Regions from separate parts of the Micromonospora sp. NPDC018662 genome, predicted to be linked through region 1. Evidence: riboswitches for the same ligand, from Rfam matches in the RefSeq annotation. Region 1 holds a riboswitch; the other holds the start of a gene.
What was found. A riboswitch is a leader RNA that binds a small molecule or an ion and turns the genes downstream of it on or off. The one in region 1 is predicted to bind S-adenosylmethionine.
Positions count from the first base shown of each region.

Region 1 (4,405 bases):
CGGCTCCGCCACACATTGCCCCGCCACGGTCCGGGCCAACCACGGCGGGATCGATCGCGGGGCACGCGGTAGCGTTTTCGCGTGACCGCCGACCAGAGTCTCGACGCCGGGCTGCCCATCCGCCTGCTGCACGATCGCGTGCTGGTGCGTACCGAGGGCGGTGAGGGGGAACGCCGCTCCACCGCCGGCATCGTGATCCCGGCGACCGCGGCGGTCGGCAAACGCCTCGCCTGGGCCACCGCGGTCGGCGTCGGGCCGCACGTACGCTCGATCGTGGCCGGGGACCGGGTGCTCTTCGACCCGGACGACCGGTCCGAGGTCGAGCTGCACGGCCGGGCGTACGTGCTGCTGCGCGAGCGCGACGTGCACGCGGTGGCGGCGGAACGGGTGGAGAGCGGCGCCACCGGCTCCACCGGGCTCTACCTGTAGCCCCGCGCCGTTTGCGGCGCTGCCCGGCGGGAAGCCCAGGCACCTCAGTGCGCCCTGGGGAGGGACCATGCCGATCGTGATCAAGAGGATTCTCGCCTGGGGGTTCCTCGCGTTCCTGATCTACTTCATGGCGTTCCGGCCGGACGGCGCGGCGCAGCTGTTCCGGGGGATCGGGGCCGCGCTGATGGCCATCGCCCAGGGGCTCGGCGACTTCCTCACCGGCATGATGACCTGACCGCCCCCGCGTGGGTGGGTGCTCAGCGGTGCGGGTGCCAGGCGTGCGGGCCGTAGCCCGGGGGCGGGGGCGGCGGGGCCAGCACCACCGGGATCGGCACCACCGGCTCGTCCGGCGCCTCGACCGCGCGCCGGGACCCGTCCGGGAACCGCAGGTGGTAGCGCTGCCCGTCCCAGACGCCGACCGGCGCCTGCGGGTCGCGGCCGACGAAGAACGACCGGTACGCGGCGATCGCGTCCAGCAGTTCCCGTTCCTCCCGCACCGTCCGGTCCCGCTCGGCGGGCTTGCGGTCGAGGCCCCGGCGCATCCCGTCGCGCAGCAGCGCCAGCCGGGTCGCGGCGAACTGGTAGCCCCGCATCGCCTTCACGCCGCCGTCGCCGGCCACCCGCCGGGCCCAGGCGCGGGCCGCGTGCCGCCGGCCCAGGCTGCCCAGCGCCGCCACCTCGGGCGGGGTGAGCCAACCCGCCCGGACGTAGTCGGGCAGCGTGCGCTCGGTGAGCCGCCCCTCCCAGGCCCGCAGCCAGACGGCCAGCCCCACCATGCCGAAGAAGATGGGCACCATCACGCCGATGTAGCCGTAGAGCACGATCACCTGCTGCCCGGTGGCCTGCGCCAGTGAGGGCAGCAGGTTCCAGGTGCCGTGCAGCATCATGGCCAGCAGCAGCCCGGCGAGCGGGGCGAGGATCCGCACCCGCCGGTCGGCGGTACGCGCGGCCACCCCCAGCCCGACGCCGGTCATCGAGGTGAACAGCGGGTGGGCGAAGCCGAAGAGCAGGATCCGCACGATGAAGATCGCGATCACCTGCTGTGCGCCGGTCGCCGGGCCGTACTCCTCCACGCCCGTGCGGTAGCCGTATCCGCCCAGGTAGAGGATGTTCTCGACCATCGCGAAGCCGACCGCGGAGAGCCCGCAGTAGACCAGGCCGTCGGTGATCCCGGAGAACTCCCGGCGCCGGAAGATCAGCAGCAGGATCGGACCGGCCGCCTTGGTCAGCTCCTCGATGAACGGCGCGACCAGCACGGCGGTCAGCGCGGCGGGCAACCCGTTGTCCTCGAACAGCCGCGCGCCGGTCTCGTTGACCAGCAGCGAGATGGCGGTGGAGACGAAGGCGCCCCAGGCGAAACAGAAGATCAGGTATTTCAGCGGCTCGGGTTCGTAGCGGTCGAGCCAGAGGAAGCAGGACACCAGCACCGGCACCGGCAGGATCGCCGCGATCACGCCGACCAGCAGCGCCTCCGCGCCCAGGCTCTCGCCCAGCGTGAAGACCATGAACAGCGCGCCGGCCGCGATCAGCAGCACCACCGCGGCCAGCGCCAGGAAGCGCCGCCAGCCGAGCCGGCGCAGCGGCATCCGCGGCGTCGGCGCCCCGGGCGGCGGGACGGCGGGCGCGGGCGGCGGCGGCAGTGCTCCGCCGGGCGGGTTGACGGCCATGCGGTCAGCGTAGCCACCCGCGCCCCACTGGTCCGGCCGCATCGTGACGGCTATGCTGCCGGGCAGGTCACGAGCGCCAGCGTCAAGCCCCGGCTTGCTGGCCGGCAACCCTCGTCGAGTTCGCGGTGGGGTGCCCCGGGTGATGACCGGGCCCAGCGCCGCGTCGCGTGCTGGGCAAGCGCGGACCCCGTCCCGGCACGCCGGGGTCCCGGTTCCCCGGAGGCTCCGCCATGACCGTCACCCTCGTACCCGCCCTTCCCCCGCTGCCCACGCCGGTCCGGCCGGACCCGCTCGGCGTGCTCGGCGTACCGGGGGAGATCAACCTGGACCATGCCGCCAGCGCGCCGTGCGCGCGGGCCGCGGCCGACGCGGTGGCCGAGCTGCTGCCCTGGTACGCGAGCGTGCACCGCGGCGCGGGCGCGCTGTCGCGGCGCTGCACGCTGGCCTACGAGCGGGCCCGGCAGACCGTGGCGGACTTCGTCGGCGCACGTCCCACCGACCACGTGATCTTCACCCGGAACACCACCGACGCGCTGAACCTGCTGGCCCGGGCGCTGCCCGCCGGCACCACGGTGGTCACGTTCGGCGGCGAGCACCACGCGAACCTGCTCCCCTGGCCGCGCGGCTCGGTGCGGCTGCCGGTGCCGGACTCCCCGGCCGACGCGGTCCGGTCGCTGACCCTGGCGCTGGGCGAACTGGCCCGCGACGCCCGGCCCGGCCTGCCGGTGCTGGTCGCGGTGACCGGCGCCAGCAACGTCACCGGCGAGTGCTGGCCGGTCGCCGAACTGGCCCGGGTGGCCCACCGGCACGGCGCGCGCATCCTGGTGGACGCCGCCCAACTGGCCCCGCACGCCCCGGTCGACCTGACCGCGCTGGACGTGGACTACCTGGCGCTCTCCGGCCACAAGCTGTACGCCCCGTTCGGCACCGGCGTGCTGGCCGGGCGCGCGGACTGGCTGGACGCCGCCCCGCCGTACCTGGCCGGCGGCGGGGCCACGAGTCACGTCGGCGCGGCCACCCACCAGGTGCGCTGGGTGACCGGCCCGGCCCGGCACGAGGGCGGCACCCCCAACCTGCTCGGCGCGGTGGCGCTGGCGGCGGTCTGCGCGGCGTTCTCGGCGGCGGACCGGACCGCGCTGCACGCCCGGGAGCAGGCGCTGCTGGCCCGGCTGCGGTCCGGCCTGGCCGCGCTGCCGGGCGTGGTGGAGCTGCGCACGTTCGGTCCGGACGCGCCCCGGGTGGGCATCGTCAGCTTCGTGGTCGCCGGGCGGGACTCCGCCGAGGTGGCCGCCCATCTGGCGGCCCGACACCGGATCGGCGTCCGGGACGGCCTGTTCTGCGCCCACCCGCTGACCCGCCGCCTGCTGACCGAGGCCGCCGTCCGGTCCGGCCGCACCGACCTGCCCCCCACCGCCCTCCGCGCCAGCCTGGGCCTGGGCACCACCGAGCACGAGATCGACACCCTCCTGACCGCCCTGGCGGCGCTGGCCCGTCCGCGTCGATCAGGAAGTTGACCGACCCGGAAAACGCTCTCCCACCCGTCAACCTCATGATCACCAAGGCGGGGCGGGGGTCAGCCGACGGGAGGGGCGGTGCAAGCGGTGGCGGGCTGGTCCTTTCCGTGGAACGCCTGCCGGACCAGGCGGTTCGCCTCGTCCTGGTCGATGCCGGACGCCACCATCAGGTCGCTGGCGGCGGTCCGCACCTGGGCGATCACCACGCTGCCGGAGAAGCCGACCCCCTCGGCGTACGCCCGGCCGGCCTCGCTGACCGCGCGCAACACCCGCTCCCGGGCCTTTTCCGGCTCGTCGCCGGAGGCGAACTCGTGCCGGAGCAGGCGTACCGACTCGGCCAGGTGGGTGATGGAGTCCGGCATCGGCTCGGGGACCGGCTCCTCGTCCTCGATCATGGTGACCGCGCGGCGGATGAGCGTGCCGCTGTTACGCATGGCCCGGTCGATCGGTTCGGCCGCCTCCGCGTAGTGGGTCAGCTCGCTGCGCCGGTGCCAGCGGGCCGGCGAGATGGTGATGGTCTCCTTGGCGCCCTCGATCGCCTCGGTCAGCGCGGCCAGTTCCTCCTTGTTCTCCCGGAGCCGGAACAGCGCCCGCTGGGCGGCGCCCCGGTCCCGGTTGCGCAGCGCCTCGGCGCACGCGTCGAGCTGCTCGGCGAGCAGGTCCAGCGCCGGCCGGGCGGCCCGGTTGAGCACCCGGAGCGGGTTGAGCGGCAGCAGGACGGCGGTCACCAGCAGCGCGATGCTGCCGCCGACGAAGGCGTCGACGAAGCGCGGGAACTCGATGTTCTCGGTGGAC
Region 1 is NZ_JBISAC010000002.1:694,003-698,407, forward strand. Features, by position in the region: gene ACH495_RS08695 (GroES family chaperonin) at 82-429, shown strand; gene ACH495_RS08700 (hypothetical protein) at 497-664, shown strand; gene ACH495_RS08705 (PrsW family intramembrane metalloprotease) at 687-2,138, opposite strand; SAM riboswitch class IV at 2,162-2,283, shown strand; gene ACH495_RS08710 (aminotransferase class V-fold PLP-dependent enzyme) at 2,327-3,610, shown strand; gene ACH495_RS08715 (aromatic acid exporter family protein) at 3,670-4,405, opposite strand, start outside.

Region 2 (4,405 bases), on a different contig from region 1:
AGGTGCACGTCGCGGACGGCGAGGCTGACCGAGGTGGCGGTGCTGGTGCTCATCGCGGGTCCCTTCCGGTCGGGGTGACGCCGGCCGGCGTCAGGTCGGGTTCGGGCTCGGGCGGCGGGGCGGTCGGGCGGCCCTGGCGCAGCCGGCGGTCCAGCCAGTTGACCGCGTGCGTCAGCGGCACGGTCAGCAGCAGGTAGCACAGGCCGGCCAGCAGCAGCGCGGACTGGTTGCCGGTGTTCGCCGCGTAGTCCTGGCCGATCCGGAACAGCTCGCGCTGGCTGGCCAGCAGGCCGAGGAAGTAGACCAGGCTGGAGTCCTTGATCAACGCGATGAGCTGGTTGACCCAGGCGGGCAGCACCCGGCGTACGCCCTGCGGGATGACCACCAGGCGCATCGACTCGGCCCAGGAGAAGCCGAGGGCGCGGGCGCCCTCCAACTGGGCGGCCTCCACGCTCAGGATGCCGGCCCGGAAGATCTCGCCGAGGTAGGCGGCGGCGATCAGCGACAGCGCCAGCACGCCCAGCGGGTAGGGGTTGGGGCCCCACACCGCCATGCCCAGCGGCGCCAGGCCGACGCCGATGAGCAGGATGGTGGCCGCGGCCGGGAGGCCGCGGAACACGTCGGTGTAGACCCGGGCCGGCCACCGCAACCATCGGGTACGCGAGATGCCGGCGACCGCCAGCAGCATGCCCAGCACCGAGCCGAGCAGGGCGGCGGAGACCGCCAGGAGCAGCGTGTTGGGCAACCCGACGGTCAGCATCTCGGGCAGCGCCTCGCGCATCGAGTCCCAGTCGAAGAACGTCTCCCAGAGGGTGCTCAGTGGATCCATGGTTCCTCCGTCCGCCCCGCTCGTGTCCGGCTGTCCGCTCAGGAGGCGGCCGACGGCGAGGGCGTCGCCACCGAGCCGCTGCCGGGCGTGAAGTCGGCCGGGATCGGCCGTCCGGGGTAGTACTGCGCCTGGAGCTTGCTCCACGTCCCGTCCGCGATCACCTCGTCGAGGCCCTTGTTCAGCGCCTCGCGCAGCTTGTCGTTGCCCTTGGCCACGGCGTACGCGGTGGGGGCCGTGCTGAGCTGCTTCGCCGCGACCTTGATCTTGCCGGTGCTGTCGGCCGCCGACTTGTCGCCGATCTCGGCGGGCGCGATCCAGGCGTCGGCGGTGCCGGCCTTGAGCTGGTTGACCGCGCCGTTGTAGTCGGGCACCCGCACCGGGTCCAGGTTCTGCCGGGTGGCGAAGTCGTCCTGCACGGTGCCCTGGACCACCACCACCCGCTTGCCGGCGAGCTGGTCGAAGCCGGTGATCGGGGAGCCGGCCGGCACGTCCAGGCCGAAGTAGCCGAAGTCGTAGCCGTTGCCGAAGTCCACTGTCTTCTTCCGCGCCTCGGTGACCGTGATCGAGGAGCTGCCGACGTCGAACTTGCGGTTGTTGACCTGGGAGAGCAGGGCGGAGAAGTCGGTGCCGACGAACTCCACCTCGAGGCCCACCTTGCCGGCGACGGCGCGCAGCAGGTCGTTGTCGAAGCCGGTGAACTCGCCGTCCTTCAGGTAGACGTTCGGCGGGGCGTCGGTGAGCGTGCCGGCCCGGATCACACCGGGTCGGAGCAAGCCGTACGGGTTGTCGGCCTGGTCGGCGGCGTCACCGCCGCCGCAGGCGGTCAGCGCGCTGGCGGCGAGCACGGCGGCGGCGCCGAGCGCGGCGACGCGGGTCAGGACGGTACGGATACGCACGATGTCTCTCCAGAGTGGACGAACACGCGGGACGCGTGTCGGTGCCGGCGCCGCCGGGCACGGCGGAGCCGGGAAGGGTGGATCGGGAAGAGGGTGGAACGCCTGCTCAGCGCGCGTCGCGACAGCTGTCGCTGCACACCCGCATCAGGTCGACGTGGCGGCGCTTGACCAGCGCGAGGCCGGCCCGGGTGAGGGGTGGTGCGAACATGGGTCTCCCTGGTCCGTCGGTGCTGACCTGGGTGCCAGGCCACGCTTGCACCGGCGGCTGCCGGTGCCTGGTCCTCACCCGGAGCACCCCACCGTGGTGGAGGGTTGCCGGCCAGCGAGCCGGGGCTTGACGCTGGCGCTCATGACCTGCCGAAAGGCTAGCAGCACCGGGTCGCCGGCCGTCCAGCCGTTATGACCACCCTCACGCGCCGTGCCTTACCGCCCGGCTGGGTCTTGCTATGCAACAAGGTGCATAGCAAGATGGCCGGCATGTCGCTGGAGCACGCCATCCTCGTCTCGCTGCTGGAGCAGCCCGCCTCCGGCTACGAGCTGGCCCGGCGCTTCGACCGCTCGATCGGGCGCTTCTGGACCGCCACCCACCAGCAGATCTACCGCGTGCTCAAACAGATGGCCGGGGACGACCGGATCACCGGTGTCGAGGTCGGCCAGGAGAGCCTGCCGGACAAGACGGTCTGGTCGGTCACCCCGGCCGGCCGGGCCACGCTCGTCGACTGGCTGCACGCCCCGGTGCGCCCGGAGGCGGTGCGACACGAACTGGCCGTCAAGATCCGTGGCGCCGCGTTCGACGACGCGGCCGGGCGCGCCACGCTGGTCACCGAGGTCGAGCGCTACCGCGCCGACCACGAGGCCGTCCTCGCCGGCTACCTGGCCGGCGAACGCCGCGACTTCCCGCACCCCGACCCACCCGACGCCCGCGCGGCGCTCCAGCACGTGGTGCTGCGCGGCGGCATCGCGTACGAGCGGATGGTGCTGGCCTGGCTGGACGACGTCCTGGCCACCCTCCGCGACCTCGACCTCGACCCGGAAAGGCCCTCCGCGTGAGCGACCCGCTGCTGTTCCACCCGCACCGCTACGACCCCGCCGACCTCGACGAGACCTCGCGGCGGCTGCTGCGCGCCACGATCGACTGGTTCGAGACGCGCGGCAAGCGCGCCCTGGTCGACAGCTACCACGCCCGCGAGTGGTACGCCGACTTCCTCGACTTCGCCGCCCGGGAACGCCTCTTCGCCACGTTCCTCACCCCGGCCGCCGACGGCGGCGACGACGCCGACAAGCGCTGGGACACCGCCCGCAACGCCGCGCTCAGCGAGGTCCTCGGCTTCTACGGGCTCGGCTACTGGTACACCTGGCAGGTCACCGTGCTCGGCCTCGGGCCGGTGTGGTCCAGCGGCAACGCCGCCGCCCGGGCCCGCGCCGCCGAACTGCTCGACCAGGGCCACGTGATGGCGTTCGGCCTCTCCGAGCGGCCGCACGGCGCCGACATCTACGCCACCGACATGCTGCTCACCCCCGACGGCGCGGGTGGTTTCCGGGCCACCGGCGGCAAGTACTACATCGGCAACGGCAACGTCGCCGGCCTGGTCTCGGTCTTCGGCCGGCGCGCCGACGTCGAGGGCCCCGAGGGGTACGTGTTCTTCGCCGCCGACAGCCGGCACCCGGCGTACCGGCTGGTCCGCAACGTGGTCGCCGCCCAGATGTACGTCTCCGAGTTCCGGCTGGAGGACTACCCGGTCCGGGCCGAGGACGTGCTGCACACCGGGCCGGCCGCGTTCGACGCCGCGCTGAACACGGTCAACGTCGGCAAGTTCAACCTCTGCACCGCGTCCATCGGCATCTGCGAGCACGCCATGTACGAGGCGGTCACCCACGCCCACGGCCGGGTGCTCTACGGCCGGCGGGTCACCGACTTCCCGCACGTGCGCCGCGAGCTGACCGACGCGTACGCCCGGCTGGTCGCGATGAAGCTGTTCAGCGACCGGGCGGTCGACTACTTCCGCTCGGCCGGCCCGGACGACCGGCGCTACCTGCTGTTCAACCCGATGACCAAGATGAAGGTCACCACCGAGGGCGAGAAGGTGATCGACCTGCTCTGGGACGTCATCGCCGCCAAGGGCTTCGAGGCCGACACCTACTTCGACAAGGCCGCCAAGGACATCCGCGGCCTGCCGAAGCTGGAGGGCACCGTGCACGTCAACCTGGCACTGATCCTGAAGTTCATGCCCAACTATCTGTTCCGGCCGCAGCCGCACCCGCCGGTGTCGACCCGGCGGGACGCGGCCGACGACGCGTTCCTGTTCCGGCAGGGCCCGGCGCGCGGCCTCGGCGCGATCCGCTTCCACGACTGGCGCGCCGCGTACGACGCGCACGCCCACCTGCCGAACGTGGCCCGGTTCCGGGAACAGGCCGACGGGTTGGTCACGCTGCTCGCCACGCACGCGCCGGACGAGACGCAGCAGCGCGACCTGGACTTCCTGCTCACCATCGGCCAGCTCTTCGCGCTCGTGGTCTACGGGCAGCTCGTCCTGGAGCAGGCGGAGCTGACCGGTCTCGACCCGGACCTGCTCGACGAGATCTTCGACCTGCTGGTGCGGGACTTCTCCGGCTACGCCACCGAGCTGAACGGCAAGCCGGCCACCACCGACGAGCAGGCCGCCTGGGCGCTCGCCCACGT
Region 2 is NZ_JBISAC010000003.1:656,473-660,877, forward strand. Features, by position in the region: gene ACH495_RS12515 (amino acid ABC transporter ATP-binding protein) at 1-53, opposite strand, end outside; gene ACH495_RS12520 (amino acid ABC transporter permease) at 50-829, opposite strand; gene ACH495_RS12525 (ABC transporter substrate-binding protein) at 868-1,725, opposite strand; SAM riboswitch class IV at 1,970-2,080, opposite strand; gene ACH495_RS12530 (PadR family transcriptional regulator) at 2,203-2,775, shown strand; gene ACH495_RS12535 (acyl-CoA dehydrogenase family protein) at 2,772-4,405, shown strand, end outside.
Region 2: another riboswitch for S-adenosylmethionine. It lies ahead of ACH495_RS12525 (ABC transporter substrate-binding protein); the one in region 1 lies ahead of ACH495_RS08710 (aminotransferase class V-fold PLP-dependent enzyme).